Regions from separate parts of the Streptomyces sp. NPDC005281 genome, predicted to be linked through region 1. Evidence: riboswitches for the same ligand, from Rfam matches in the RefSeq annotation. Region 1 holds a riboswitch; each other region holds the start of a gene.
What was found. Region 1 has a riboswitch for cobalamin ahead of ABZV42_RS10880 (cobalamin biosynthesis protein). Riboswitches for the same ligand answer to the same signal wherever they lie in the genome.
Positions count from the first base shown of each region.

Region 2: it holds a riboswitch for cobalamin, as region 1 does, so the genes downstream of both, ABZV42_RS08290 (CbtB-domain containing protein) here and ABZV42_RS10880 (cobalamin biosynthesis protein) in region 1, are expected to answer to the same signal.
Region 3: it holds a riboswitch for cobalamin, as region 1 does, so the genes downstream of both, metE (5-methyltetrahydropteroyltriglutamate--homocysteine S-methyltransferase) here and ABZV42_RS10880 (cobalamin biosynthesis protein) in region 1, are expected to answer to the same signal.

Region 1 covers NZ_JBEXGX010000006.1:63,622-73,278, forward strand. Annotated here, with positions in the region: gene ABZV42_RS10865 (class II aldolase/adducin family protein) at 1-454, opposite strand, end outside; gene ABZV42_RS10870 (inorganic phosphate transporter) at 959-2,200, shown strand; gene ABZV42_RS10875 (hypothetical protein) at 2,221-2,439, shown strand; cobalamin riboswitch at 2,598-2,743, shown strand; gene ABZV42_RS10880 (cobalamin biosynthesis protein) at 2,848-3,819, shown strand; gene ABZV42_RS10885 (cobyric acid synthase) at 3,816-5,411, shown strand; gene cobN (cobaltochelatase subunit CobN) at 5,408-9,061, shown strand; gene ABZV42_RS10895 (putative cobaltochelatase) at 9,058-9,657, shown strand, end outside.
Region 2 covers NZ_JBEXGX010000004.1:263,724-273,380, reverse strand. Annotated here, with positions in the region: gene ABZV42_RS08310 (PadR family transcriptional regulator) at 27-590, opposite strand; gene ABZV42_RS08305 (nuclear transport factor 2 family protein) at 678-1,070, shown strand; gene ABZV42_RS08300 (ferredoxin) at 1,122-1,493, shown strand; gene ABZV42_RS08295 (histidine phosphatase family protein) at 1,521-2,096, opposite strand; cobalamin riboswitch at 2,366-2,527, shown strand; gene ABZV42_RS08290 (CbtB-domain containing protein) at 2,565-2,786, shown strand; gene ABZV42_RS08285 (acyl-CoA dehydrogenase family protein) at 3,003-4,193, shown strand; gene ABZV42_RS08280 (hypothetical protein) at 4,440-4,676, opposite strand; partial or broken gene ABZV42_RS08275 (sigma factor) at 4,987-5,394, opposite strand; partial or broken gene ABZV42_RS08270 (IS30 family transposase) at 5,757-5,891, shown strand; gene ABZV42_RS08265 (NlpC/P60 family protein) at 6,133-7,167, shown strand; gene ABZV42_RS08260 (DUF4389 domain-containing protein) at 7,382-8,062, opposite strand; gene ABZV42_RS08255 (tetratricopeptide repeat protein) at 8,538-9,657, shown strand, end outside.
Region 3 covers NZ_JBEXGX010000030.1:17,288-26,944, forward strand. Annotated here, with positions in the region: gene ABZV42_RS32785 (NAD(P)-dependent alcohol dehydrogenase) at 1-410, shown strand, start outside; gene ABZV42_RS32790 (short-chain fatty acyl-CoA regulator family protein) at 416-1,813, opposite strand; gene aceA (isocitrate lyase) at 2,187-3,470, shown strand; gene aceB (malate synthase A) at 3,580-5,172, shown strand; partial or broken gene ABZV42_RS32805 (3-hydroxyacyl-CoA dehydrogenase family protein) at 5,190-5,345, shown strand; cobalamin riboswitch at 5,545-5,768, shown strand; gene metE (5-methyltetrahydropteroyltriglutamate--homocysteine S-methyltransferase) at 5,936-8,254, shown strand; gene ABZV42_RS32815 (BlaI/MecI/CopY family transcriptional regulator) at 8,573-8,962, shown strand; gene ABZV42_RS32820 (M56 family metallopeptidase) at 8,959-9,657, shown strand, end outside.

The DNA of each region.
Region 1 (9,657 bases):
CCGCCATGTAGTGGACGAGCGGGAGTTCGGGGACCAGGAGCGAGACCGCGGTCGCGTGCGGTGCGTGGGTGTGGACGACGGCCCGCGCTTCCGTCGCGCCGTACACGGCGAGGTGCATCGGCAGTTCGCTGGTCGGGCGCAGCGAGCCGAGCACCTGCCGGCCGTCGAGACCGACGCCGACGATGTCGTCGGGCGTCAGCCGGTCGTAGGGCACGCCCGTGGGCGTGACGAGGACGGTGTCGCCGACACGGACGGAGACGTTGCCCGAGGTGCCGACGACCAGACCGTCGGCGACCGTGCGGCGGGCCGTGGAGACCAACTCGTCCCAGGCCGGGCGAAGGACGTCCGGGGCGTCCGGCGCGTCCGGCGGACCCTGCTCGCCCCGCCCCCCGTGCTCGCCCGTCGTCCGTGGGTGTTCGTGCCCGTCCCGTGCGTCCCCGTGCCGCTCAGTCATGACGCGATCCTGCCAGTCGCGGCTCTCCGCGCACCCGTGCGGGCGGGCTTCGGGAGGGGTGCGGGACGGATCCGGGCCCCCAAGACCCCACGGTTGTATGTGATTTACATCACGTCACACCGACGGGGCGCCGACGTCACCCCGGTCGGACATTTGCCGCGGATCACACCCCGTGGTCGACCCATCACGACCCCGCCGGCGCTCCGGCACCGCCGACGGGGCGACCCTTCCGGGCCCCCGGGCGGCGTGACGACGGCTACAGCCTGGGCGTGACGGGGATCTCGTCGTCCAAACCCGCCGCGACCCGAACCGCGAACCCGACGCGCGGACCCCAAGCGGAGCACGGAATTCCGCATCCGTTCGAACCCGCCGAACCGGCCCTCGACACAAGCGGAATGACCGTCCACCGTTCGAGACACCATGAAGCCCCGCCCAGTTCACCTTCCGTTCACCCAGGTTGCCTACGGTCCACCTGCCACTGACGTCCAACAGAAGCCTGGGTAAATGGAACACATCACGCTCCTCCTCGGAATCGTGATCGTCACCGCTCTCGTGTTCGATTTCACGAACGGTTTCCACGACACCGCCAACGCGATGGCCACCACCATCTCGACCGGCGCGCTCAAGCCCAAGGTCGCGGTGGCGATGTCTGCCGCCCTCAACCTTGTCGGCGCCTTTCTCTCCGTCGAGGTCGCCAACACGATCTCCAAAGGCCTCGTCGACGAGACAGGCATCCGGCCGGAGGTGATCTTCGCCGCGCTCGTCGGCGCGATCCTCTGGAACCTGGTGACGTGGCTGGTCGGACTCCCGTCCAGCTCCTCTCACGCCCTCATGGGCGGCCTGGTCGGCGCCACCATCGCCTCCGCCGGTACCGGCGCGGTGCACGGGGACGTCCTGGTCGGCAAGGTGCTCCTGCCCGCCGTCGCGGCCCCGGTCGTCGCCGGTCTGGCCGCCCTGGTCGCCACCCGGCTGTCGTACAAGCTCAGTGGTGACGCCGACACCAAGGCCACCAAGAAGGGTTACCGCGCCGGCCAGATAGCCTCCGCGGGCCTCGTCTCGCTGGCCCACGGCACCAACGACGCGCAGAAGACGATGGGCATCATCACCCTGGCCCTGGTCGCCGGTGGCGCCGTCGCTCCCGACTCGAACCCGCCGGTCTGGGTCATCCTCTCGGCCGGTGTCGCGATCGCGCTCGGCACCTTCCTGGGCGGCTGGCGCATCATCCGCACGATGGGCAAGGGCCTGACCGACCTCCAGCCGCAGCAGGGCTTCGCCGCCCAGACCAGCGCGGCCACGGTCATCCTGGCCTCCTCGCACATCGGCTTCTCCCTCTCCACCACGCACTCCGTCTCCGGTTCCGTGATGGGCGCGGGCCTCGGCCGCAAGGGCGGTGTGGTCCGCTGGTCCACCGCCACCCGCATGGTCGTCGCCTGGGTCCTCACGCTGCCCGCCGCGGCCCTGGTCGGCGCGGGCGCCGAATGGGTGACCGGTTTCGGCGCCTGGGGCACCGCCCTCGTCGCGGTCTTCCTGGTGGGCTCCAGCTTCGCGATCTGGCGCCGCTCGCGCCGCGAGGTGATCGACCACAACAACGTGAACGACTCCGAGGAGCCCGCCGGTGTGGTGACGCAGGCCATCGCCGCCGTCACCCCGCCCCCGGCAGGTCCCGTGGCCGAAGGCCTCACGGCCACCATCCCGGCTCCGGCCGAGCCCACGGCGAACCCGTCGGCCCAGTCCCGAGTGGCCTGAGACCCAAAGGAAGCAACAGCATGAACATCGACTGGTCAGCCCTCGGGTCCGTCTTCGGGGTCAGCCTCGGAGTGACCGTGGCCCTCGTCGCCCTCTTCACCCTCGGCGTCGCCGGCCTCTCCAAGAAGGAGTCGGCCCAGGGCGGTTCCGCGGTCGCGGCGGCCACCGGCGCGTACGTCTGCTTCGCGGCCTGCGCCGCGGCCGTGGCGTACGGCATCTCCCTGATCATCACCAAGTAGCCCGGCACCGGGGCCCGGACGACGAAAGTCCCGGCGGCCCGGAACCGGGTTGCGCAGAGCGGTACCGCACGTGGGGTGCGGGACGGATCACCGTCCCGCACCCCACGCGTATGTGGGCCTGCGCACACTGTCCCTCCGCAGGTCAACAGCCAGTTGACTGCCGTTCTCGCCCCGTGGTGGACTGCCGGAGCCAAGTACGGCGGCATGAGAGGAAGCCGGTGCGAATCCGGCGCGGTCCCGCCACTGTCATCGGGGAAGAAACTCCCCGGGAGCCAGGAACTCTCACCGCCGGTCTCGTCGAACCAGGGCGTGGACACCCTGAGTGAGGACATATCGCCATGCGCGGCTGCCCGTTGCCCGTTTCGCTGAGTACGAAGGTTCCGCTCCACCCCACGGCCGGCTGACCCCGTGCGTGCCGATCGCGTCTTCGCGTACGGCGCCGCCGCCGGCCTCCTCGGCGACCTGCTGCTCGGCGATCCCCGCCGTGGGCATCCGGTCGCCGTGTTCGGGCGGGCCGCCGCTGCCGTCGAGCGGACTCTGTGGCGGGACCACCGCGGGTGGGGCGCGCTGCACACGGCCCTCTGCGTGGGCGGCGCCACCGGACTCGCCGCGCTCGCGAGCCATGGCGTACGCACCTCACGCACCGCCTCCGTCGCCCTGACCGCCGCCGCCACCTGGTCCGTCGTCGGAGGGACCTCCCTCGGCCGCGAGGCCCGGGCGATCGGCGGCGCGCTCGCGGCCGGTGACCTCGACGTCGCCCGGGAGCGGCTGCCGCATCTGTGCGGACGCGATCCGCAGGCGCTGGACGCCGACGGTGTCGCGCGCGCCGTCGTCGAGTCCGTCGCCGAGAACACCTCCGACGCCGTCGTGGGCGCCCTGGTCTGGGGCGCCGTCGGCGGTGTGCCCGGGCTCGTCGCCTTCCGCGCCGTGAACACGCTCGACGCCATGGTCGGCCACAGGTCCCCGAGGTACCGGCGCTACGGCTGGGCCTCCGCCCGGCTCGACGACGTCGCCGGCTGGCCGGGTGCCCGGCTGACCGCCGTCCTCGCGGCCGTGGCCGGTCCTGATCCGCGCGGCGCCGTACGCGCCTGGCGGGCGGACGCCCGAAAGCACCCGAGCCCCAACGCCGGTCCCGTGGAGGCCTCGTTCGCGGGCGCGCTCGGGGTACGGCTCGGCGGCACCCTCTCGTACGCCGGACGGGTCGAGCACCGGCCCGTGCTCAACGGCCCGGGGCGCGCCGTGGAGGTCCACGACATCGAACGGGCCGTACGGCTCTCCCGGCGCGTCGGCTGGCTCGCGCTCGGGGTGAGCGCCGCCGGACGGGTTCTGCTCGCCGGAGCCGGACGGGCCCTGTCCACCAGGAAGGGGCGCACCGCATGAGCGGCGGGCTGCTGATCGCAGGGACCACCTCCGACGCGGGCAAGAGCGTCGTCACCGCCGGGATCTGCCGGTGGCTGGCGCGCCAGGGCGTCAAGGTCGCGCCGTTCAAGGCGCAGAACATGTCGCTGAACTCGTTCGTGACGCGCGAGGGCGCCGAGATCGGGCGGGCGCAGGCCATGCAGGCGCAGGCCGCCCGCGTGGAGCCGACCGCGCTGATGAATCCCGTACTCCTCAAGCCGGGCGGCGACCGCACCAGCCAGGTCGTCCTGATGGGCAGGCCGGTGGGCGAGATGAGCGCGCGCGGGTTCTTCGGAACCGCCGGACCCGCCGAGCGGCCGTCGTCGGCCGGGGCGTCCCCCGGGGAACGGCTCCGCGGGGGGCACCGGGAAGCACTCCTGGCGACGGTCCTCGACTGTCTGGCGCAGTTGCGGGGCACGTATGACGCGGTGATCTGTGAAGGAGCCGGCAGTCCGGCCGAGATCAATCTGCGGCGCACCGACATCGTGAACATGGGGGTGGCGCGGAACGCGGGCCTTCCCGTGCTCGTCGTCGGCGACATCGACCGGGGCGGGGTGTTCGCCTCGTTCTTCGGGACGGTCGCGCTGCTGTCCCCCGAGGACCAGGCGCTCGTCGCCGGGTTCCTCGTCAACAAGTTCCGGGGTGACGTCAGCCTGCTTGAACCCGGCCTCGACATGCTGCACGGCCTCACCGGGCGCCGCTCCTACGGCGTCCTGCCCTTCCAGCACGGTCTGGGCATCGACGAGGAGGACGGCCTGCGGGTCTCGCTGCGCGGGGCGGTCCGGGAGTCGGCGGTCTCCTCCCCCGTCGGCGCGGACGTCCTGCGGGTCGCCGTCTGCGGGGTACCGCTGATGTCCAACTTCACCGACGTGGACGCGCTGGCCGCCGAACCGGGCGTCGTCGTGCGGTTCGTGGACCGGGCCGAGGAACTGGCCGACGCGGACCTGGTCGTGGTACCCGGCACCCGGGGCACGGTGAAGGCGCTGGCGTGGCTGCGTGAGCGGGGTCTCGCGGACGCCATCGCGCGCCGGGCCGCCGAGGGGCGGCCCGTCCTCGGCATCTGCGGCGGCTACCAGCTCCTCGGGGAGCACATCGAGGACGAGGTCGAATCCCGCGCCGGTCAGGTCGACGGGCTCGGACTCCTGCCCGTACGCGTGCGGTTCGCGCGGGAGAAGACACTGGCACGGCCGGTGGGCACGGCCCTCGGCGAGCACGTCGAGGGATACGAGATCCACCACGGGGTCGCCGAGGTGACCGGCGGCGAGGCGTTCATGTCCGACGGCGAGGGACACGGCCTGGACGGGTGCCGGGCCGGCGCCGTCTGGGGCACGCACTGGCACGGATCACTGGAGTCGGACGGTTTCCGGCGGGCCTTCCTGCGCGAGGTGGCCGCCGCCGCGGGCCGCCGCTTCGTGCCGGCGGCCGACACGTCGTTCGCGGCGCTGCGCGAGGAGCAGCTGGACCGGCTCGGCGACCTGATCGAGGAACACGCGGACACCGACGCGCTGTGGCGGCTCATCGAGTCCGGCGCGCCACGAGGACTGCCCTTCATTCCACCGGGAGCACCCGCATGAGCACTGTGTTGTTGTTGTCGACCGCCGACACGGATCTGCTGGCGGCCCGCGCCAGTGGCGCCGCCTACCGGATCGGCAATCCGACCCGGGTGGACGTCACCGGCGAACTCCCCGCGCTCGTCGAGGGCGCGGACCTTGCCGTCGTACGGCTGCTGGGCGGAAAGCGGGCCTGGGAGGACGGACTGGCGTTCCTGAAGGCGTCCGGGATCCCGACCGTGCTGCTGGGCGGTGAGTCCGTCCCGGACGCCGAGCTGATGGCCGAGTCGTCGGCGCCCGCGGGTGTGGTCGCGGAGGCGCTGCGCTATCTCGTCGAGGGCGGCCCCGCCAACCTGGCCGAGCTCGCCCGGTTCCTCTCCGACACCGTGCTGCTGACGGGTGAGGGGTTCGAGGAGCCGCACAGGACCGCGGAGTTCGGCGTCCACGGCGAACGGGCCTTCGTCGAAGGCCGGCCGACCGTCGGCGTGCTGTTCTACCGGGCCCACGAACTGTCCGGGAACACCGCGTTCGTGGACACGCTGTGCGACGCGATCGAGGCGCGCGGCGCCAACGCCCTCGCCGTGTACTGCGGTTCACTGCGCGGGGCCGACCCGGCGCTGTACGACATCCTCGGCCGGGCCGACGCGCTCGTCGCCACCGTCCTCGCGGCGGGCGGCACCCACGCCTCCAAGGCGTCCGCGGGCGGCGACGAGGAGGCCTGGGACATCGGGGCGCTCGCCGACCTCGACGTCCCGGTGCTCCAGGGGCTCTGCCTGACCTCGTCGAAGAGCGCCTGGGACGCGTCCGACGCGGCCCTGTCCCCCATGGACGCGGCGATGCAGGTCGCGATCCCGGAGTTCGACGGCCGTCTGATCACGGTGCCGTTCTCCTTCAAGGAGCAGGGCCCGGACGACGTCCCGGTGTACGTCGCCGACCCCGAGCGGGCCGCCAGGGTCGCCGGAATCGCCCTGCGGCACGCCCGGTTGAAGCACAAGCCGAACGCCGAGAAGAAGCTCGGGATCGTCTTCACCGCCTACCCGACCAAGCACTCACGGGTCGGCAACGCCGTCGGCCTCGACACCCCCGCTTCCGCGGTACGGGTCCTCGACGCGCTCGGGGACGCGGGTTACTCCCTGACCGAATACCCCGACAACGGGGACGAGTTGATCCACCGGCTGATCGCCGCCGGCGGCCACGACGTCGAGTGGCTGACCGAGGAGCAGCTCGCCGCCGCCCCGGCGCGCGTGCCGCTCGCCGACTACCGGGCCTGGTTCGACACGCTCGACCCCGGCCTGCGCGCGGGCATGCTGGAGGCGTGGGGCGAGCCGCCGGGCTCCCTCTACATCGACGGCGACGACATCGTCCTGGCCTGCCTTGAGTTCGGGAACGTCGTCGTGATGATCCAGCCGCCACGCGGCTTCGGCGAGAACCCGATCGCGATCTACCACGACCCCGACATGCCGCCGTCGCACCACTACATGGCCGCCTACCGCTGGCTGGAGAACAGTTTCGGCGCGGACGCCGTCGTGCACATGGGCAAGCACGGCACCATGGAGTGGCTGCCGGGCAAGGGACTCGGGCTCAGCGGCGGCTGCGCACCCGACGCGGTCCTCGGCGAACTCCCCCTGGTCTACCCGTTCATCGTCAACGACCCCGGTGAGGGCACGCAGGCCAAGCGCCGCGGGCACGCCACCGTCGTCGACCACCTCGTACCGCCGATGGCCCGCGCCGACACCTACGGTGACCTCGCGAAGCTGGAGCAGCTCCTCGACGAGTACGCGCTGGTCTCCGACCTGGACCCGACGAAGGCCCCTGCGGTCCGCGCGCAGATCTGGACGCTCGTGAAGGCCGCCGAGCTCCATCACGACCTGCATGTCGACGACCAGCCGGACGACGGCGACTTCGACGCGTTCGTGATGCACATCGACGGCTATCTGTGCGAGATCAAGGACGTGCAGATCCGCGACGGCCTGCACATCCTGGGCGGCGGCCCGGAGGCCGAACCGCGGGTGAACCTGGTGCTCGCCGTGCTGCGCGCCTCGCAGGTGTGGGGCGGTGCGGCGAACGCGCTGCCCGGTCTGCGCGCCGCTCTCGCCGGGCACTTCGGCCTGGTGGAGAAGGAGCTGCTCGCCGAGCCGGGCGCTCCGGTCAAGGCGCCCGTCGAGCTGACGGACCTCGTGGAGGGTCCCTCCCGCACGGCGGCCGACGCGATCGACCTGCTGGAGCAGCTGTGCCGCCGGGCGGCACTCGGCCTGGAGGAGCGGGGCTGGGACCCGGCCGCCGTCCCGGCGCTCGTGCGTGAGGTTCTCGGCACCGAACTGCCCGACGCCGTGGCCGTATTGGAGTTCGCCTGCCGCGAGGTCGTACCGCGCCTCGCCCGTACGACGGACGAGATCGGGCACATCCTCAAGGCCCTGAACGGCGGTTACGTCCCGGCGGGCCCGTCGGGCTCACCGACCCGCGGACTCGTCAACGTCCTGCCGACCGGCCGCAACTTCTACTCCGTCGACCCCAAGGCCATTCCCTCCAGGCTGAGTTGGGAGGTCGGGCAGTCCCTGGCCGACTCCCTGGTCCAACGGTATCTCCAGGACACCGGCGCCTATCCGACGTCCGTCGGACTGACGGTGTGGGGCACGTCCGCCATGCGTACCCAGGGCGACGACATCGCGGAGATCCTCGCGCTGCTCGGCTGCCGCCCGGTGTGGGACGACGCCTCGCGCCGGGTCACCGGTTTCGAGATCGTCCCGCTCGACGAGCTCGGCCGCCCGCGCATCGACGTCACGGTCCGCATCTCCGGCTTCTTCCGGGACGCGTTCCCGCACGTGGTCGGTCTCCTCGACGACGCCGTACGGGCGGTGGCCGAGCTGGACGAGCCCGCGGACCGGAACTACGTGCGCAGGCACGCCGACGAGGACACCGCCGAACACGGCGACCGGCGGCGCGCGACCGCCCGTATCTTCGGCTCCAAGCCGGGCGCGTACGGCGCGGGTCTGCTGCCGCTGATCGACGCCCGCAACTGGCGCTCGGACGCCGACCTCGCCGAGGTGTACGCGGTGTGGGGCGGCTACGCCTACGGGCGCGGGCTCGACGGGCGGGCCGCGCGCGGGGACATGGAGACCGCGTTCAGGCGGATCGCCGTCGCCGCCAAGAACGTCGACACCCGTGAGCACGACCTCGTCGACGCCGACGACTACTTCCAGTACCACGGCGGCATGGTGGCCATGGTCCGGCATCTGACCGGGGCGAGCCCCGAGGCCTACGTCGGTGACTCGGCCGTGCCCGACCAGGTGAAGACCCGCACGCTCGGCGAGGAGACGCACCGGGTGTTCCGCGCCCGGGTGGTCAACCCGCGCTGGATGGCCGCGATGCGCCGGCACGGCTACAAGGGCGCCTTCGAGATGGCGGCGACCGTGGACTACCTGTTCGGCTACGACGCCACGGCCGGGGTGGTGGACGACTGGATGTACGAGAAGCTCAGCGCCGAGTACGTCTTCGACGCGGAGAACCAGGACTTCATGAAGAAGTCCAACCCCTGGGCGCTGCGCGGGATCACCGAACGGCTGCTGGAGGCGGCGGACCGCGGGCTGTGGGCGGAGCCGGACGCCGAGACCCTGGAGCGGCTGCGCGCCACCTATCTGGAGCTCGAAGGCGACTTGGAGGGCGACGACCAGTGAGTACCCCGTTCCCGTTCACGGCGGTGGTGGGCCAGGACGACCTGCGGCTCGCGCTGCTGCTGAACGCCGTCTCGCCCGCCGTGGGCGGCGTGCTGGTGCGCGGCGAGAAGGGCACCGCCAAGAGCACCGCGGTGCGGGCCCTTTCCGCGCTGCTGCCGGAGGTGCCCGTCGTCCCCGGGTGCCGGTTCTCGTGCGATCCGGCCGGTCCCGATCCGGCGTGCCCGGACGGACCGCACGAGGCGGGGACGGGCGCGCAACGCCAGGCCCGCATGGTCGAACTGCCCGTCGGCGCCTCCGAGGACCGGCTGGTGGGCGCCCTCGACATCGAGCGGGCGCTCGCCGAGGGCGTGAAGGCCTTCGAGCCCGGACTGCTCGCCGACGCGCACCGCGGGATCCTCTACGTCGACGAGGTCAACCTTCTCCACGACCATCTCGTCGACCTGCTGCTGGACGCCGCCGCGATGGGCGCCTCGTACGTCGAGCGCGAGGGCGTCTCCGTACGGCACGCGGCGCGGTTCCTGCTCGTGGGGACCATGAACCCGGAGGAGGGCGAGCTCAGGCCCCAGCTCCTCGACCGGTTCGGGCTGACCGTCGAG
Region 2 (9,657 bases), on a different contig from region 1:
ACCAGGCTAATGCGAGCGCGCCACCGTCAGGGGGCGACGGACGACCGCTGTTCCAGGATCCGCAGGGCCCGCTCCGCCCAGTCGATGATCGCCTGCTCGAAGGCGCGTCCCCCCAGGAGAGTGAGATACGGGCCGACCCGCTCGGCCCCGGCGAGGTACTCCTCCTCGGTGCGCCCGTCGAACAGCCGGGCGCCGATCCGCTCGTAGTGCGCCAGCTTCGCGCGCGACCATTCCAGCCGCTCGACGATCGCCACCCGGACGGCGTCGGCGTCCCCGATGTCGAGTGCGTACACCTTGACCATCAGCTCGTCGCGGATCGCGGTGGGTTTCGCGGACCCGGAGGTGAAGGAGGCCAGGGTTTCGAGCCCGGCCGCCGTCAGTGAGAAGACCCGCTTGTTGGGCCGGCGCTCCTGCCGCACGAGCCGGGCCTCGATGAGCCCCTCGGACTCCATCCGGTCGAGCTCCCGGTACAACTGCTGCGGGGTCGCCATCCAGAAGTTGGCCACGGAGGCGTCGAACCCCTTGGCCAGGTCGTAGCCCGAGGCCTCGCCCTCCAGGAGCGTGGCCAGTACCGCGTTGCGCAATGCCATCCCGCAAGGCTAGACGGCCTCCCCTCGCAGGACTAATCTTATCCGCACCTAATCAATTAATTGAGTATGAGTAGAGTGGTGAACGCGATGAACTCCTTCCGCAAGGCCGTGGAGGCCGGAGACCTCGGCGCCGTCGAGGAACTGCTGGCCGACGACGTCGTGTTCACCAGCCCCGTCGCCTTCAAGCCGTACCCGGGCAAGCCGATCACCGCGGCCATCCTGCGTGGCGTCTGGCGCGTCTTCAGTGACTTCCGCTACGTCCGCGAGATCGCCGGCGCCGACGGCCGCGACCACGCGCTGGTCTTCACGGCCAAGGTGGGCGACAAGGAGATCAACGGCTGCGACTTCCTGCACTTCGACGAGGACGGTCTCATCGACGAATTCACGGTGATGGTGCGTCCGTTGTCGGCGGCGCAGGCGCTCTCCGAGGCGATGGGGGCGCAGTTCGAGCAGATCTCGCGCGAGGCGGCCGGAGCGTGAGGGTGCCGGCTCGGGCGGTTTGAACCGACTCCCTCCGGCTACCCGCCTGTTGTGACGACGACTTCACAACAGGAGCTCTTCCGGTACCTGGAGGACCGCTTCGCCTGCGCCCAGGCCTGTACCGACTGCGCCCGGACCGCCGCGTTGCGCGCGAGCCTCATGGACCCCGACGGGCCGAAGGAGCAGGAATCCGCGCGGCGTTCGGGCATTCTGTGCGCGGAGGTGTGCGAGGCGACCTGCCATGTTCTGTCCCGCCAGCAGGGGCAGAGCGAACGGGAAGTCCGTGCCCAGCTGGAATGGTGCCGGGACGTCTGCCTGGAGTGCGCCGAGGCTTTCGACGGCTGCCCCGGGGCGGAGGCCGCCGCGCGGAGATGCCGTGACTGCGCCCGGTCGTGCGTGGACTTCATCGCCACGCTGAGGTGAGGCCGCACGGAGCCGGGCGCGGGCCGGTCAGGCGAGCGGGCGTCCGGCGCGGACGTTCCAGCGTCCGGCGCGCCCGCTCAACTCGGTGACGGTGAGCGGCGGCACGTCCACGCGCCAGAACGCCGGCTCCGGCGCCCCCAGCACCCGTACCACCAGGGCCCGTACGACCTCGGGCTCCACCACGGCGACGGTCCGGCCGTCGAACCCGGCCGCCGCGTCGAGGCGTTCCGCCACCCGGTCGCAGAACGTCCGGACCGACTCGCCGTCGTGCGGCGCCGACGCGGGGTCGGCGAGCCACCGCGCCACCGCCTCCGGTTCCTTCGCGCTCACCTCGGCCAGCGTCGCCCCGCGCCAGCGGCCCACATCGAGAGGCGCCAACTCCGTTGCTTCGGAGCCGCCTTCGAGTCCGAGTGCCTCGGCGGTCTGCCGGCACCGCAGGGTGGGGGAGACCCACAGCCGCCCGCCGGCGGGAACGGCACCCGCCTCGGCCGCCGTCCGGGCGGCCCGCAGGCCCGAAGTGTCCACCGGGCTCCCGTCGTCGAAGCGGGCCTCGCGCAGCGCCTCGCTGATCGCCGCGGAGATCAAGGTCACTCGGCTGGTCATGCCATCACTCTCATGTGTCGTGGACCCGGTTCGTGTTCATCGGACCGGGTGGTCGTGCGTCGCGGCCCCCCGACCGGAATCGCGCCTCCGACCGGAATCATGGCCCCTTACTGGAGTCTTGGCCTCCGGCCGAGGGTGCGGATCCGTCCGGAGTCGTCGCCCCCGACGGAAGGCGAATCCCTGCCCCATCAGGACGGTTGCCCTCCTCCACTGTGCTTCACGAACTGTGGGGCGCACAAAGTGCAGGGGGCCGTGCGCCCTTGGCCGGGCTGCGGCTTCGCGGTACGGTCACGTGGATATTGACGACGGTTCGGCGGAAGCCCGGTGGAAGTCCGGCACGGTCGCGCCACTGTAAGCCCGGCACATGTCACCCCGGCCAGGGGTGACGGACGCGGGCAAGTCAGACCCGTGACCGTCGTCCTGTGCACCACCGAGATGGGACGCGAGTTCCCCAGGAGGTTCTGCCCCATGGCGCAGTCCGTCGCTCAGCCGACCGTCACCCCCGCCGCCGTTCCCGCCAAGCTGCCGATCGGTGCGATCGTCCCCTGGGCGGCGTTCTTCGGCATCCTGATGCTGGTCCTGCTCTACTTCGTCGGCGCCGAACAGGGCGCCACCTCCCTCGTCTCCGGCGAGAACGTCCACGAATGGGTCCACGACGCACGGCACCTGCTCGGCTTCCCCTGCCACTGACGGCGACGGGGAACGTACGAGCCACGATATTGCGCGACGGCCGGGAAGCCCCGGTCCGTACGACGGGGGCGGTGCCCGGAAGGCCGGGCACCGCCCCCGTCGCATGCGCGGGGGCGCCCCGGCGTCCGTGTCGTCGGCGTCATCGCCATTCCCAATTTCTGGAACACGTTCTACGGTGTGCGCCGTCAGGTCGGGCCCGGGGATCCAGGAGGCGCCGTGCATCTCGAATACACGCCGGAGCAGCAGCGGTTGCGGACCGAACTGCGGGTCTACTTCGCCGAGTTGGTTCCGGACAACGCCTACGCCCGCTACGCCGATCCGGCGGCGCAGAAGCGCTTCTACCGCGAGACGATCAGGCGGCTCGGCGCGGACGGCCGGCTCGGGGTCGGCTGGCCCGAGGAGTACGGCGGGCAGGGCCTCGGCCCGATGGAGCAGTTCATCTTCTTCGACGAGGCGGCCCAGGCCGGGGTGCCACTGCCGCTGATGGCGCTCAGCACGGTGGGGCCGACGATCATGCGGTTCGGCACCGAGGAGCAGAAGTCCTACTTCCTGCCGAAGGTCCTCTCCGGCGAGATCGACTTCGCGATCGGCTACAGCGAGCCCGACGCCGGGACGGATCTCGCGGCGCTCAGGACCAGGGCCGTACGCGAGGGCGACGAGGAGACCGGTCACTACACGGTCAACGGCCAGAAGATCTGGACGACCAACGGCGACACGGCCGACTGGGTGTGGCTCGCGGTCCGCACCGATCCGGACGCCCCGCCGCACAAGGGCATCACCATGCTCCTCGTGCCGACCTCCGACCCCGGCTACTCGTGCACCGTCATCAACACGCTCGCCTCGCACGACACCACCGCGAGCTACTACGAGAACATCCGCGTCCCCGCCACGCGCCGGGTCGGCGAGGAGAACAAGGGCTGGCGGCTGATCACCAACCAGCTCAACCACGAGCGCGTCACCCTCGCCGCACACGGGACCATGGCCATCCGCGCCCTGCACGACGTCCAGCGCTGGGCGATGGAGACCAAGCTCGCCGACGGCCGCCGCGTCGTCGACCTCCCCTGGGTGCGCCGCCTCCTCGCGCGCACGCACACCAGGCTGGACGCCATGAAGCTCCTCAACTGGCGCATGGTGAACGCCGTCCAGGAGGGCACCCTCACCCCCCAGGACGCCTCCGCCGTCAAGGTGTACGGCTCCGAGGCGCGTCGGGACGCGTACGCATGGCTGATGGAGATCGTCGCGGCCCCCGGCGTCCTGAAGGAGGGCTCGGCCGGCGCCGTCCTGCACGGCGAACTCGAACGCGGCTACCGATCAGCCGTGATCTTCACCTTCGGCGGCGGCAACAACGAGATCCAGCGGGAGATCATCTCGTGGATCGGCCTGGGGATGCCCAGGGTGCGGCGCTAGCGGGATGTGACCAGGATCAGCAGTTGACAGGCAGCTCGCGCCAGTTGCTGCCGAGAGCACCGGCGTCCGCCCGATCTGCACCGGCACTCAACGATCTTCGCTCCAGGCCGTAGGCATACCGAGACCGACGACCGTTTGCTTGCGGGAACGCCTGTCGATCTGGGCGAGCTCATCCTCCGCGCCGGCGAGACTGGCGCGTAGTCCTTCGACTTCGCCGGGCAGCAATAAGGTCAGCCGAATGGCCGATTACTGGTTATCGGTGAACTGCGGGCCCTTCTCCTGATTGTAGATTTCCTCACCGGATGCGTTGTAGGCGTGGACGTAGGGACTCGGGCCCGCATAGTGCGAGCCGGGGTTGTCGACGGAGAGAGCCGCCGCGTAGACGAACGCGCCGCCGGCCATGACCGCCGGGTACTGCTTCGGATTGTCGCCGTAGCTGATGGCGATCTTGGCAATGTTGGATGTGTAGTGCCCGGCGCCCAACCCTAGATATCGCCCCTTGCCGGTGGACTCGCGAATGGAGTCGAAATACTCGATCGTATGACCGGTGCCCCACAGGCGATTGTTGATGAACGTGGGCGGGGAATCCTGGCTGTTGCCCTTGTCGCCCTTTGACTCGCATTGCGCTTACTGATCGGCGGAGTTGACGGCGATGACCACACCGTCCCCGTCCTGCGAGGCGATGGGAGCGCGGGCCGCGACCACCGCGTGGTAGCTCGAGGCATCCGAGCCCAGGCAGGAGAACAGGATCTTGGCGACGGTCCCAGCGTCGATCGGGGTCGTCGTCCCGCACCGACATACGACGCTCGTCGTCGACCAGGACGGCGACGCGGTCCGCGTGGTCGCCCACCGACTCGTCGTGCGAGACGAGCCGGCGCAGCAACGCCTCGGCCCGCCTCAGCCGCCGCCTGGTGTTCGACAGCAGGCGGTCGGCGATGCCCAGCAACCACGGCAGAGCCGAGTCGCGGTCCAGCACCGTCTCCGATCGCCGACGCCAGGCATGCAAGAACACGGTCGACGTGAGGTCTTCGGCCTCGGACCGGTCGGTCGTCCGCCGGAACAGGTGGTTGTAGACGGTCTTCCCGTGACGGTCGAAGACCCGACCGAACGCCTCCCGGTCGCCGTCGACGGCCCTCGCCCACAGTTCTCGGTCAGATATGCCTCCGACCGGTACGGCGGGACCAGCGTCGTTCAGTTCCATGCTCTGTACGTGTCCGGCAACCAGCCGAAGGTTCCCGCTGAACCAGCTCCGGTTTGACGGACTCAGATTCAACCGGCCAGAGCGACAGCGCCGGTTGGAGGGAGACGGCGCTGCCCCTGCTGCCGGAGGAGTGGTCGCCCGAACAGATCGTCGGACACCTGCGTCTGCATCACGAGGGCGACCCGCAGACGCAGATCACCCACCAGACGATCTTCCGGTCGATCCGCACCACCCGCTGGAAGGTGGTCCCCCGCGAACTGTGCAGGCGGGTTCGAACTGGCCGCCCGATCCGGAAGAACAAGCGCCACACGGTGAAAGGCCAGTGGCGTTCACAGATCACCGGCGCCCGACCGATCGAGGAGCTGCTCCGGCAGTATCTGCCCAAAGGAACAAACCTGTCGAAGTTCAGCCGGGACGAGCTTGACGCCATCGCGGCGAAGCTCAACAAGCGGCCGCGCGAGTGCCCTGGATTTCGCACACCGGCCGAGAGTGTCGCCTTGATCGGTCGAATCCAGATCAACACCTGCCACCTACCCGGCAACACTCCGAGGGGAGCCGTAACTCGTCTCTGTCACTCAACATCCGTCATTAAAACGCCACTTGCTCTAATGAAGACCGAGTCACTACAGTCGCCATCCGAACCTTTGCTCGGTTGTTCACTCGCTGGGGGTGACAGCGAAGGATCACCGCTCGTCGGCGTATTCGGCAGGCGGCCGAAAGAAGAAGGAGCTCGCTTTCGTGGCGTCCCACCGTCGACCCAAGCAGCCGAGCCGCACCCGTGTGACCGTGCTCACCACCGCCGCAGCTGCCGCCGTTGCTCTCAGTGCCAACGCCGCCAATGCCGCGCCGTCCGAGAAGCCCAACAAGGACGAGGTCAAGACCAAGGTCGACAAGCTCTACCAGGAGGCCGAGCAGGCCACCGAGAAGCTCGACGGCGCCAAGGAGAAGCAGAAGGAACTACAGAAGGAGATCAACTCCCTTCAGGACAACGTCGCCCGCGGCCAGGACGCGCTCAACCAGCTCCGCGACGGCCTCGGCTCGATGGCGAGTGCCCAGTACCGCACCGGCGGCATCGACCCCTCCGTGGCGCTCTTCCTCTCCTCGAACCCGGACGACTTCCTGGACAAGGCCTCGGCCATGGACCAGCTGACCGCTCAGCAGGCCGAGTCGCTCAAGAAGGTCCAGGAGAAGCAGCGTTCGCTCGCCCAGCAGCGTGCCGAGGCCTCCGCGAAGCTCAAGGACCTCGCCGACACCCGGGCCGAGCTCGCGAGCAAGAAGAAGGAAGTCCAGAGCAAGCTGGGCTCCGCGCAGAAGCTCCTGAACTCGCTGACGGCGCAGGAGAAGGCGGCGCTGGCCACCCAGGACCAGCGGCGGGCCACCCGCGCCGGCGAGCGGGTCGACCTCGGCACCACCAAGGCCGCCTCGGGCCGCGCCGCCGCCGCGTTCGCCGCCGCCCAGAGCGTGATCGGATCACCGTACGCGTACGCCCACTCCGGCCCCAGCACCTTCGACTGCTCGGGCCTCACCTCCTGGGCGTACGCCCAGGCCGGCGTGACCATACCCCGCACCTCGGAGGCCCAGGCCAACGCGGGCACCCGCATCTACTCGCAGAGCGATCTCCAGGTCGGCGACCTGGTCATCTTCTACGGCGACCAGCACCACGTCGGTTTCTACGCGGGCGGCGGCCAGGTGCTGCACGCCCCGCACACCGGCGCGTTCGTCCGCTACGAGGCGATCGGCAACATGCCCTTCCAGTTCGGCGTCCGGATCTGATCCGTGCCTCGGGCCGGGGCTGCGGTGCGGTCTTGACGACAGCCGCGCCCGTCATGGCCCACCGCTGCTGCACCTTCGGCGGGCCGCGAGTGGAGACGCTCGCCGGGGCGGACGCGGGCGCGCAGGCCGCGTTCGATGTCCTGGAGGCGCGCGACCCGGTCGTCCTCCGGGAGGTTCTGCCGAAGGAAGGTGCGACTGGTGACGGTGACGTCGATTACCGACCGGAACCGGGCACCGGGGTCTTCGTCAGAGAGGACAACTCCTGCCCGCCCTGGTCGAGGCGGAACGGCGGGTACTCGTCGGTCATCAGCGCGCCATAGGCAGCCACCCGTGCGACCCAGCGGACCAGGCCGAGCAGGAAGTCGAAGAGGTGGACCGGGTAGCGGGCCGTGAACGCCAAGATGATCACGGCGACCAGGGAGAGGAAGGGGATCAGGCCGCCGCCACGCCAACCGTCCGATTCTCCCCAGCCACCGACGAGGATCCCGACGACGATGTACTGCGGGATCGCCAGCAGCCACCACTTCACCAGGACCAGACCGCGGGAGAGGCGCTCGGGATACACGACGTCGAAATGCGCCGGGTAGTCGGGCACGTCCGCGAGGGTGAACGGCGGGTACCGGTCGGTGCCGAGCACGGTGTGGGCGTAGTAGCCGACACGCCAGTTCCAGCGCATCACGCCGACATTGAAGTCGAAGAGGGATCGTGGGTAGCGGCCGGTGAACAGGATGGCGAAGAACGCGACGACGGTCACGAGGACGAACGCGATCCACAGGAAGAACAGCACGATGTAGTGCGGGATGGCTAGGAACCACTTCACCAGCCACAGCCATCTGGACAGCCGAGGATCGAGAAACGCCTCGATACGCACAGGCGACGCGGTGACAGGAATCATGTGGCCAACTCCTTTCGAGCGCCCCCTCCAGGCGGCCACCCGCTGGTGCCCTCACTCAACGGGCAGGACAGCAGGGCGATCGCCTGATCATGAAATCAGGCTCGCACGTGAGGTGGAGGGCCGCGACTCGGGTGGTTCGGGCCCTCGGGGCCGACGGCCTCGGCGCGCATGTCGTCCAGGCGGCGCACGGGCGGAAGCAGGTGCGCCGTCCTGCCGTCGTGCGCCCATGGGTCGTGCGGCTGGGTCGCGCCGTCGCCGTCGCGACGATCCGCGGCCGTGTGTCATGGGCACCACGCCCCGCTGTGTCCCCGCTCGGCCGTGCGGGCGGCTCCCGGCCTGAAACATTCTCCCGGCCGTGTCACGGCTCGGACCCGGCTCGCGTCGGGGCCCGTACAAAGGCGGCTGGTAGCTCGTCATACTGGACGAGGCCGGGGGCGGGCTCGGGGCCGAGCAGTGACGGGGGCGATGGCGCGATATGGCGGAGAGCAGGCTGATCCAGGGCCGGTACCGGCTCCTTGATCCGATCGGGCGCGGCGGCATGGGCGAGGTGTGGCGGGCCCGGGACGAATCGCTCGGCCGTCAGGTGGCCGTCAAGTGCCTCAAGCCGCTCGGCCCGCACCACGACCCGTCCTTCAGCCGCGTCCTGCGTGAGAGGTTCCGGCGCGAGGCCCGCGTCGCCGCGGCTCTCCAGCACCGCGGAGTGACCGTCGTACACGACTTCGGCGAGTCCGACGGTGTGCTGTACCTGGTGATGGAACTACTGGAAGGGCTCAACCTCGGCCAGCTGCTGGAGGAGAACCAGAACCGTCCGCTTTCCGTCGCCGAAGTCGTCGACATCGCCGACCAGGTGACCGCCGCGCTCGCCTACACCCACCAACAGAGCATCGTCCACCGCGACTTGAAGCCGGCGAACATCATGCGGCTGACCGACGGCACGGTGAAGATCTGCGACTTCGGCATCGCCCGCCTCGGCGCCGACATCGGGTTCACCTCACGGCTCACCGGAACCGGTGTCGCGATGGGCACCCCGCACTACATGTCGCCGGAACAGATCGCGGGTTCGGAGGTCGACCAGCGCAGCGACCTCTACTCCTTCGGGTGCGTGCTGTACGAAATCGCCACAGGTGCCCCGCCGTTCGACCTCGGCGACGCCTGGGGCATCCTCGTCGGCCACCGCGACACCGAGCCCGAACCGCCCCGCAGCCACCGGGCCGACCTCCCCGAGTACCTGGAGCGGATCATCCTGGACCTGCTCGCCAAACGGCCCGAGCAGCGCCCGCAGGACGCCGGCGAGCTCGCCCGCCGCATCACCGCCGGACGCACCACGCCGATGTACGTGCCGACCGTCGTCGCCCCGGCCCAGCCGCACCCCGCCCCCGGACCGAGGACCACGACGCCGCAGTTCCCGGCCCGGCCCGAGCAGCCGCCTTCCCTCGCACCCCGGCTGCCGTCCTGGACCCAGGGCATGACCACCGGACACAAGGCCACCGGCGCGGGATGGCGCGGCACCCCGCCCGACGCGTCCGCCGGTCTCACCGGCGAGTGGACCACCCGCCCCTCCACGGCCGTCTCGCCCCCGCCCCGCCGCGGTGAAC
Region 3 (9,657 bases), on a different contig from region 1:
TGGCGCGCGCCTGCGATGCCCACCACGCGCTGCTGTCCGACGGACAGGCGGCTCGTACGCTCCGAGAGCTGACGGGCGGTCTGGGCGCCGAGGTGGTGCTGGACTTCGTGGCCAGCGACGTCACTCTGAAGTCCGCGGCGAGGATGGTCGCCAAGGAGGGCGAGATCACCGTGGTCGGCCTCGGCGGGGGCGGGTTGGGCATGGCCGCCGGGCGGGTCCCGTACGGCGTGACCTCGACGGTCCCGTACTGGGGCACCCGGCCGGAGCTCACCGAGGTGCTCGCGCTGAGCCGCTCCGGGGCGCTGGAAGTGCACACCGAGACGTACAGCCTCGAAGAGGCGCCCCTCGCCTACGAGCGCCTGCACGCCGGGAAGATCACCGGCCGCGCGGTCGTCCTTCCCCACGCCTGAGGCGGCTACTCCGTGACCGGATACGGCACGAAGGTGCTGGTGTTCTGGTCGATCCGGAGTGGGTGGCCGAGGGGCGGTGCGGCGCGCTGCGCGCAGTCCAGGCGTTCGCAGACACGGCAGCCCATACCGATGGGGGTGGCCGCGGAGGCGTTGGCGAGGTCGAGGCCGTCGGAGTAGACGAGCCGGTGGGCGTGGCGGATCTCGCAGCCCAGGCCGACGGCGAAGGTCTTGCCGGGTTCGCCCCAGCGTCCGCGGTGCCGGGTGATCGCGCGTGCGGTCCACAAGTAGCGCTGCCCGTCGGGCATTTCGGCGATCTGGACATGGATGCGGCCGGGGGCGGTGAACGCCTCGTAGATGTTCCACAGCGGACATGTGCCGCCGGCCCGGGAGAAGTGGAAACCCGTCGCCGACTGGCGCTTGGACATGTTGCCCGCCCGGTCGACGCGGACGAAAGAGAAGGGCACGCCTCGCAGGCGCGGGCGCTGGAGGGTGCTCAGGCGGTGGCAGACGGTCTCGTACCCGAGGCCGTACCGGTCGGTGAGCCGTTCGATGTCGTACCGGACTTCTTCGGCGGCCGCGTGGAAGGCGCCGTACGGCAGGACCAGTGCCGCCGCGAAGTAGTTGGCGATGCCGATGCGGGCCAGCGCGTGGGCGGGTGAGCCGGGCTCGAAGTCCTCGGCCGCCTGCCGATCGAGTTCGTCGCCGTACTCGAGCAGGGCGACCTGGGTGGCCATGCGGAACGCCCGCTGGCCGGGGCGCAGGCGACCGGACAGGCGCAGGGTGCGGGTTGTCCCCTCGTAGCGGTGCAGATGGTCACCGGTGTCGGCGGAGAAGCGGACGCCGTGCATCCCGGTCAGGCGATCGGTCAGCGCCTGCACGACCTCGACCGGCCGGATGCCGATCTCCCCGGCCAGGCGCTCAGCCGCGAGGTCGGTGTCGTGGAGGTAGTTCTGGCGGCGGTAGAAGAAGTCGCGGATCTCCTCGTGGGGTGAGCGTGGTGTCCCTCCCGTCGTGTCGCGGCCGTCGGCCGCTCCGGTGAGGCCCTCGGCCAGGAGCTGGTTGCGACGGCCCATGTCGAGGAGCACTCGGGCGACCGCGGGCAGGCGCGAGGCCAGTTCGGCGAGATCGGACGCGGAGACCTGGGCGGCGGCGATCTCCCGCGTCAGCGCCTCGCGCAGGTCGGCCACGAGGCGGGTCGTGTCGCGCTCGGAGAAGAAGCCCGGGTCGACGCCGAAGGTCTCCGTCAGCCTGAGCAGCACGGGCACGGTGAGCGGACGGGAGTCGTGCTCCATCTGGTTGAGGTAGCTCGGGGAGATGCCAAGGACGCGGGCCAGTTCCGCCTGGCTCATTCGGCGCTCTTCGCGCAGCCGCCGCAGGCGCGCTCCCGCGTAGGTCTTGCTCACGGTGTGTTCCGCCGTGTCCGGGTGGTCGCGAGTGTAGGCCAGTCGGGCCCCCTGAAGACCTTCGCAAGATTGGCAAAAGGCGGCGAGAAGATTCGCAGAAGTTGGCAGTTGCCCATGGTTGATGGCACTCAGTGCCAGTGCCAGAGTTTCAGTGCGGCCCGCCGGAACCGGCAGGCACCGCCGGCATCCGGGCCCGATTCACTGCCCTGACGTCGGAGATCCCGACAACTGCGGTGCTCTGCGGCGGCAGCATTGCTCATCTTCGCCCCCGGCCAGGGCGGGCCGCACCCCAACAGGACGACACACAGTGCCACCTCTGGCTCAAGCGGCAGAGGCTTGGCAGACGCCACAGACCGAGGAGACGGTGACAGTCATGGCACAAGCGAGGACGCAGGCAGCCGAGGAACTCTCGCGGCGCTGGGCCACCGACCCCCGGTGGCAGGGCATCGAGCGCACGTACGGCGCGGAGGACGTGGTGCGGCTGTCCGGCAGTGTCCGTGAGGAGCACACCCTGGCCCGGCGCGGAGCCGAGCGGCTGTGGCGCCAACTGCACGAGCGGGACTACATCCACGCGCTCGGCGCCCTGACCGGCGGGCAGGCCGTGCAGCAGGTCAAGGCCGGTCTCCAGGCCATCTACCTGTCCGGATGGCAGGTGGCCGCCGACGCCAACCAGGCCGGCCACACCTACCCCGACCAGTCCCTCTACCCCGTCAACTCCGTTCCCCAGGTGGTGCGTCGGATCAACAACGCGCTGCTGCGGGCCGACCAGATCGCCGTCGCCGAGGGCGTTACCGACACCACGGACTGGCTGGCACCGATCGTCGCCGACGCGGAGGCCGGCTTCGGCGGCCCGCTCAACGCCTTCGAGCTGACCAAGGCGATGATCGCGGCAGGCGCGGCCGGCATCCACTACGAGGACCAGCTCGCCTCCGAGAAGAAGTGCGGCCACCTCGGCGGCAAGGTCCTGGTGCCGACCGCGCAGCACATCCGCACCCTGAACGCGGCCCGTCTCGCCGCCGACATCGCCGACGTGCCCACGCTCGTCGTCGCCCGCACCGACGCCCTGGCCGCCAATCTGCTGACCAGCGACGTCGACGAGCGCGACGCCCAGTTCGTCACCGGCGAGCGCACCGCCGAGGGCTTCTACCACGTCCGCAACGGCATGGCCCCGGTGATCGCCCGCGGCCTGGCGTACGCCCCGTACGCGGACCTGGTCTGGGTGGAGACCGGCACCCCGGATCTCGCCCAGGCGCGGGAGTTCGCCGAGGCCGTCCACGCGCGGTACCCCGACCAGATGCTCGCCTACAACTGCTCGCCCTCCTTCAACTGGAAGGCGGCCCTCGACGACGACCGGATCGCCAAGTTCCAGCGCGAGCTGGGCGCGATGGGCTACCGCTTCCAGTTCATCACGCTGGCCGGCTTCCACTCCCTCAACCACGGCATGTTCGACCTCGCACGCGGCTACGCCGAGCACGGCATGACCGCCTACGTCGACCTCCAGGAGCGCGAGTTCGCCGCGCAGGCGCAGGGCTTCACCGCCGTCAGGCACCAACGCGAGGTCGGCACCGGCTACTTCGACCTCGTCTCCACCGCCGTCAACCCCGCCTCCTCCACCACCGCCCTGGCCGGGTCCACGGAGGAAGAGCAGTTCCACTAGGCCCGCGAACAGCGGCCTTGGGTCCGCGCCCCGGCCGAGCGGGGGCCGCACGACGGTCCCCGTCCGGTCCCGCTCGCTTTCCTCCTCTTCCCTCGCGCAGGAGAACCCGATGTCCACCAGTGCCCTGACTCACCACGTCCGTGTCCTCGCTGCCCCGGGCGACCGCCACGACGAGATCCTCACCACCGCCGCCCTCGACTTCGTCGGTCATCTCGCCGCGGTCTTCGGGAAGCGCAGACAGGCCCTGCTCAAGGAGCGCCGTCGGCAGGCCCTTCGGCTGGCGAGCGGCTCCCCGCTCGACTTCCCGTTGGTCACTTCGGCCGTCCGTGACGACCCCACCTGGCGGGTGCCGCCGCCCGCGCCGGGACTGAAGGACCGGCGGGTGGAGATCACCGGCCCGCCCGAGCGCCGTACGGCGGTCAACGCCCTCAACTCCGGCGCCCGCGTGTGGATGGCCGACTTCGAGGATGCCACGGCCCCCACCTGGGACAACATCGTCGGCGGCCAGCTCACCCTGCTCGACGCCGTCGAGCGCCGGATCGACTTCACCACGGCCGAGGGCAAGGAGTACGTCCTCGGCGACCGGCTCGCAACGATCATGGTGCGTCCGCGCGGCTGGCACCTCGACGAGGAGCACCTGGAGTACGACGGCCGACCGGTGCCCGCCGCGCTCGTCGACTTCGGCCTTTACTTCTTCCACTGCGCGCAGCGGCAGATCGATGCCGGGTACGGCCCCTACTTCTATCTGCCGAAGCTGGAGAACCGCTACGAGGCCCGGCTGTGGAACGACGTCTTCGTCGCCGCCCAGGACCTGCTCGGCATCCCGCGGAACACGATCCGCGCCACCGTCCTCATCGAGACGATCACCGCCGCGTTCGAGATGGAGGAGATCCTCTACGAACTGCGCGAGCACGGCGCGGGGTTGAACGCGGGCCGCTGGGACTACTTGTTCAGCCTGATCAAGACCTTCGGGCACCGTACCGATTTCCTGCTTCCCGACCGGGCGAAGGTGACGATGACCGCTCCCTTCATGCGGGCCTACACCGAGCTCCTCGTGCGCACCTGCCACAAGCGGGGCGCACACGCTCTCGGCGGCATGGCCGCCCACGTGCCCGGGAAGGACCCCTCCGTCAACGAGGCGGCGTTCGCCGAGGTCCGCCTGGACAAGGAGCGGGAGGCGCAGGACGGCTTCGACGGCTCCTGGGTCGCCCACCCCGGACTCGTGCCGGTCTGCCGCGAGGTGTTCGACGGCGTCCTCGGCGACCGGCCGCATCAGATCGACCGCACCCGCGACGACGTGGAGGTGACGCGCGACGACCTGTTGTCGGTGCGCCGGATCAGCGGCCGGCCCACGCCGGAGGGGGTGCGTACGAACGTCGCGGTCGCGCTGCGCTACTTCGCCGCCTGGCTGGACGGCCGGGGCGCCGTCGCGCTGGACGGCCTCATGGAGGACGCGGCCACCGCCGAGATCGCCCGCGTCCAGATCTGGCAGTGGCTGCGGCACCGCGTCATCGACCGGGAGACGGTCCTGAACCTGCTGGACGACGAGGTCGCCGCCCTCGGGGCCCAGTACCCGTGGGCGCCCCTGGACGACATCCGCGCACTCTTCGAACGCACCGCCATGACCGGCGAGTTGCCGCTGTTCTTCACCCCGGACGCCTACTCCCGCCATCTCGTGCGACGGCCCCGGGAGCAGTCGTGAGCGGCGGTGTCCGGCGTGTCGGCCTGGACACCGTCGCCTTGATCGCGGAGTCCCTCTACAACGTATTCCGCGAGCCTCTCCACGCTCCGCCGCCGCTGCTCCAGCGGATGGTGGAGGCGGGACTGCTCGGCCGCAAGACCGGCCGCGGGTTCCACACCTACGACCAGGACTGAGGGCCTGGTTCGGCGCGGGCTGAGGGGCCCGCGCAAGCCGCAGCAGGGGTGAGGTCCCGGCGCGGCGTCACAGGGGGCGAGGGCGGGAAGCGCGCGCACGGCGCTTCCCGCCCTCGGCCCATTTCACACCGGCCCGGTACGTGGCCCACCTCACCATCCGGATGGCGGACGTGACACGCCGCGGCCGTGAGCGGGCCCTAGGCTGACCGATGCAGCTGGTTCGCCCCGTCCGCCAGGCGGGATGCGTCGCAAGAGGGAACCCGGTGCGAATCCGGGACTGCCCCGCAGCGGTGAGCGGGAACGACCGCCGTCATACGCACTGGGTCCGACGTACCGGGCCTGGGAAGCGACGGCCAGTAGGAGTCCTCCCTCCAGAGGATGTGCCCGCGAGTCCGAAGACCTGCCCGTTGCCCGCGTACGAACCACTCGTGCGCGGAAATCCCGGTGACCTCGTGGGCGGGTCGGCGTACATACCAGGCGGACGACCGCGCTGTACCGCGCGTCGTCGCTCCCCGTCCGGTTCGTCACCTCTTCGCGCTCTCGTCCCGTCACCCGGGATCTCAGGGATTCATCTCGCGAAGGAGATCTCCGTGACCACCAGGACCGCAGCCGCGCCCGCACGGGCCACCGTGTACGGCTACCCCCGCCAGGGCCCGGACCGGGAACTGAAGAAGGCGATCGAGGGCTACTGGAAGGGCCGCGTCACCGCGGACGCCCTGAGGGCCGGCGCCGCCGAACTCCGCCGCGCAAACTGGCGGGAGCTGGCCGCGGCCGGCATCCACGAAGTGCCCACCGGCGACTTCTCCTACTACGACCACGTTCTCGACACCACCGTCATGGTCGGCGCGATCCCCGCCCGCCACCGGGCCGCCGCGGCCGCGAACGCCTTGGACGGCTACTTCGCCATGGCCCGCGGCACCCAGGACGCGGCCCCACTGGAGATGACGAAGTGGTTCGACACCAACTACCACTACCTGGTGCCCGAGTTGGGCCCTGACACCGTCTTCACGGCCGACCCCGCCAAGCAGGTGTCCGAGCTGAAGGAAGCCCTCGCGCTCGGACTGACCGCGCGCCCCGTGCTCGTCGGCCCCGTCACCTACCTCCTGCTCGCCAAGCCCGCCCCGGGCGTGCCCGCGGACTTCGACCCCCTGAGCCTCCTCGACCGGTTGCTGCCCGTGTACGCCGAGGTGCTCGCCGACCTGCGCGCGGCCGGCGCCGAGTGGGTGCAGCTCGACGAGCCCGCCCTTGTGCAGGACCGCACCTCGGACGAACTGAGCGCCGCCTCGCGCGCCTACCGCCACCTCGGTACCCTCACCGACCGGCCGAAGCTCCTGGTCGCCTCCTACTTCGACCGGCTCGGCGACGCACTGCCGGTGCTGGCCAAGGCTCCCGTCGACGGGCTCGCGCTGGACTTCACCGAGTCCGCCGCCGCCAACCTCGACGCCCTGGCCGCCGTCGGCGGGCTGCCCGGCAAGCGGTTGGTCGCCGGTGTCGTCAACGGCCGCAACATCTGGGTCAACGACCTGGAGCAGTCCCTGTCCACCCTCGCCACCCTGCTCGGGCTGGCCGGCCGGGTCGACGTGGCCGCCTCCTGCTCCCTGCTCCACGTGCCCCTCGACGCGGCCCTGGAGCAGGACATCGAGCCGCAGATCCTGCGCTGGCTCGCCTTCGCGAAGCAGAAGACCGCCGAGATCGTCACCCTGGCCGAGGGCCTGGCCCAGGGCACCGACGCCATCGCCGGTGAACTCGCCTCCAACCGCGCCGACCTGGCCTCCCGTGCCGCTTCCCCGATCACCCGTGACCCTGCCGTTCGCGCCCGCACCGAGGCTGTCACGGACGTCGACGCCCGCCGCTCGCAGCCCTATCCCGAACGGACGGCGGCCCAGCGCGCCCACCTCGGCCTGCCCCTGCTGCCGACCACGACCATCGGCTCCTTCCCACAGACCGGCGAACTGCGCACCGCCCGCGCCGATCTGCGAGCGGGCCGGATCGGCACAGCCGCGTACGAGGAGCGCATCAAGGCCGCGATCGGCGAGGTGATCTCCTTCCAGGAGAAAGCGGGGCTGGACGTCCTGGTGCACGGCGAGGCCGAACGCAACGACATGGTCCAGTACTTCGCCGAGCAGTTGACCGGGTACCTGACCACTGAACACGGCTGGGTGCAGTCCTACGGCACCCGTTACGTCCGTCCGCCGATCCTGGCCGCCGACATCTCCCGCCCGAAGCCGATGACGGTGCGTTGGACGACGTACGCCCAGTCCCTCACCTCCCGCCCCGTCAAGGGCATGCTCACCGGCCCCGTCACCATGCTCGCCTGGTCCTTCGTCCGCGACGACCAGCCTCTCGGCCATACCGCCCGACAGGTCGCCCTCGCCCTGCGCGACGAGGTGAACGACCTGGAAGCGGCCGGGACTTCGGTCATCCAGGTCGACGAGCCCGCCCTGCGCGAGACACTGCCGCTGCGCGCCACCGACCACCCCGCCTACCTGACGTGGGCCACCGAGGCGTTCCGGCTCAGCACCAGCGGGGTACGGCCGGACACCCAGATCCACACCCACATGTGCTACGCCGAGTTCGGCGACATCGTCCAGGCCATCGACGACCTCGACGCCGATGTCATCAGCCTCGAAGCCGCCCGCTCACACATGCAGGTCGCCCGCGAACTCGCCGCGCACGGCTACCCGCGCCAGGCCGGACCCGGGGTGTACGACATCCACTCCCCTCGGGTTCCGAGCACCGGAGAGGCAGCCGAACTGCTGCGCACCGGTCTGAGGGCCATCCCTGCCGAACGCCTGTGGGTCAACCCCGACTGCGGCCTCAAGACCCGCGGCTGGCCGGAGACCCGCGCCTCCCTTGAGAACCTGGTCGCGGCCGCCCGTATCGTGCGCGGTGAGCTCTCTCCGTCCTGATCCGGTCGACGTCCAGGGCGGGGACTCGCGCCCTGCCCTGGACGTCGTAGGCGGCGATGACGCCGTGCGACGGGTCGGCACCGGTGCGGCCGGTACAGCTGTGCCGACTTCCCATGACCGCCGACGAACGACCCGAGCCCTGGAACGGTCCGGACCGCGGCATGTGACCCCGCCTGCCGCGACAGCTACAGACACCCCCTCTCCGGCGGTAGATTAGGTATGCCTAAGCATGGCTGACATCGCCTGCCTGCATCGATGCGGCTGCCGGTGGGGTGGGGGCATGCGGCACCATGGCGACTGCCGGAGAGCGGGAGAGGGATGTCGGACAAGGGTCGAGAAGAAAGACGTCCGCACGGAGAACTCGTCGCGGAAGTGCTCGCGGTGCTGTGGGGGGCCGGGAAACCGATGACCGCGCGACAGGTCAACGCGACCCTCGACAAGGGGCTGGCCAGGACGACGATGGCCACCATCCTGACCCGCCTCCACGAAAAGGGCACCGTGCGACGGACGCCGTCGGGCCGGGGCTTCGCCTATGAGCCGGTGGAGGACGCGGCCGGGCTGGTCGCCGGGCGTATGCGCCGTGAGCTGGAGAGCGAGCCGCGCCGCGACCTGGTGTTGAGGCGGTTCGTGACCTCCTTGTCCGAGAACGACGAGGAGATCCTGCGACGCCTGCTTCTCGAGGCCGAGGCCGAGGACGAAGCCGAGTGACATTCGTACTGACCCTGGTCGTACTGGCACTCACGTTTCCCTGGGCGGCAGCGGCGGCGACCCGCCGTCTGGCCCGAGTTCTGCCACCTCGGGAGGCGTGCTGGGCCTTGACCGCCGCCACCCTTCTCACGGCCGTCGGCACGATCGCGGCGTTGGTCGGGCTGTGTCACGTGCCGTTCCTCGCCGCACTCGAGCGGGTGCCTGTCACGAGGGTGCTGGAGGTGTGGCCGGTGGCGGTACCGGCTGCCTGCGTGGCAGCTCTGGTCCTGCTCGTTCAGGCGGCTCTGCTGATCCGGCGCTGGTTTCAGTACCGGTCCGTCCTCAAGCACGCCTGGAGGGTGGCCGTCGAGGGAACGGCACACGGGGACCTCTTGGTCCTCCCGGGGAACGACGCGGACGCCTTCGCCCTTCCTGGATACCGGGGCCGCGGCAGCCGGATCGTGGTGACCGCCGGCATGCTGCGAGCCCTGAAACCAGGCGAGCGTGAGGTGTTGCTGGCCCACGAGCGCGCCCATCTGTCCGGACGCCACCACCTGCTCGTTGCCGCAGTCGATCTGTCCGCGACGGTCCACCCCGCGCTGAGAAGCCTTCGGGAACTGCTGGGATTCCACGTGGAGCGTTGGGCGGACGAAGCAGCAGCCGCCGCCGTCGGCAGCCGAAAGGCAACGGCGGCTGCCATTGCCAGGGCGGCTCTG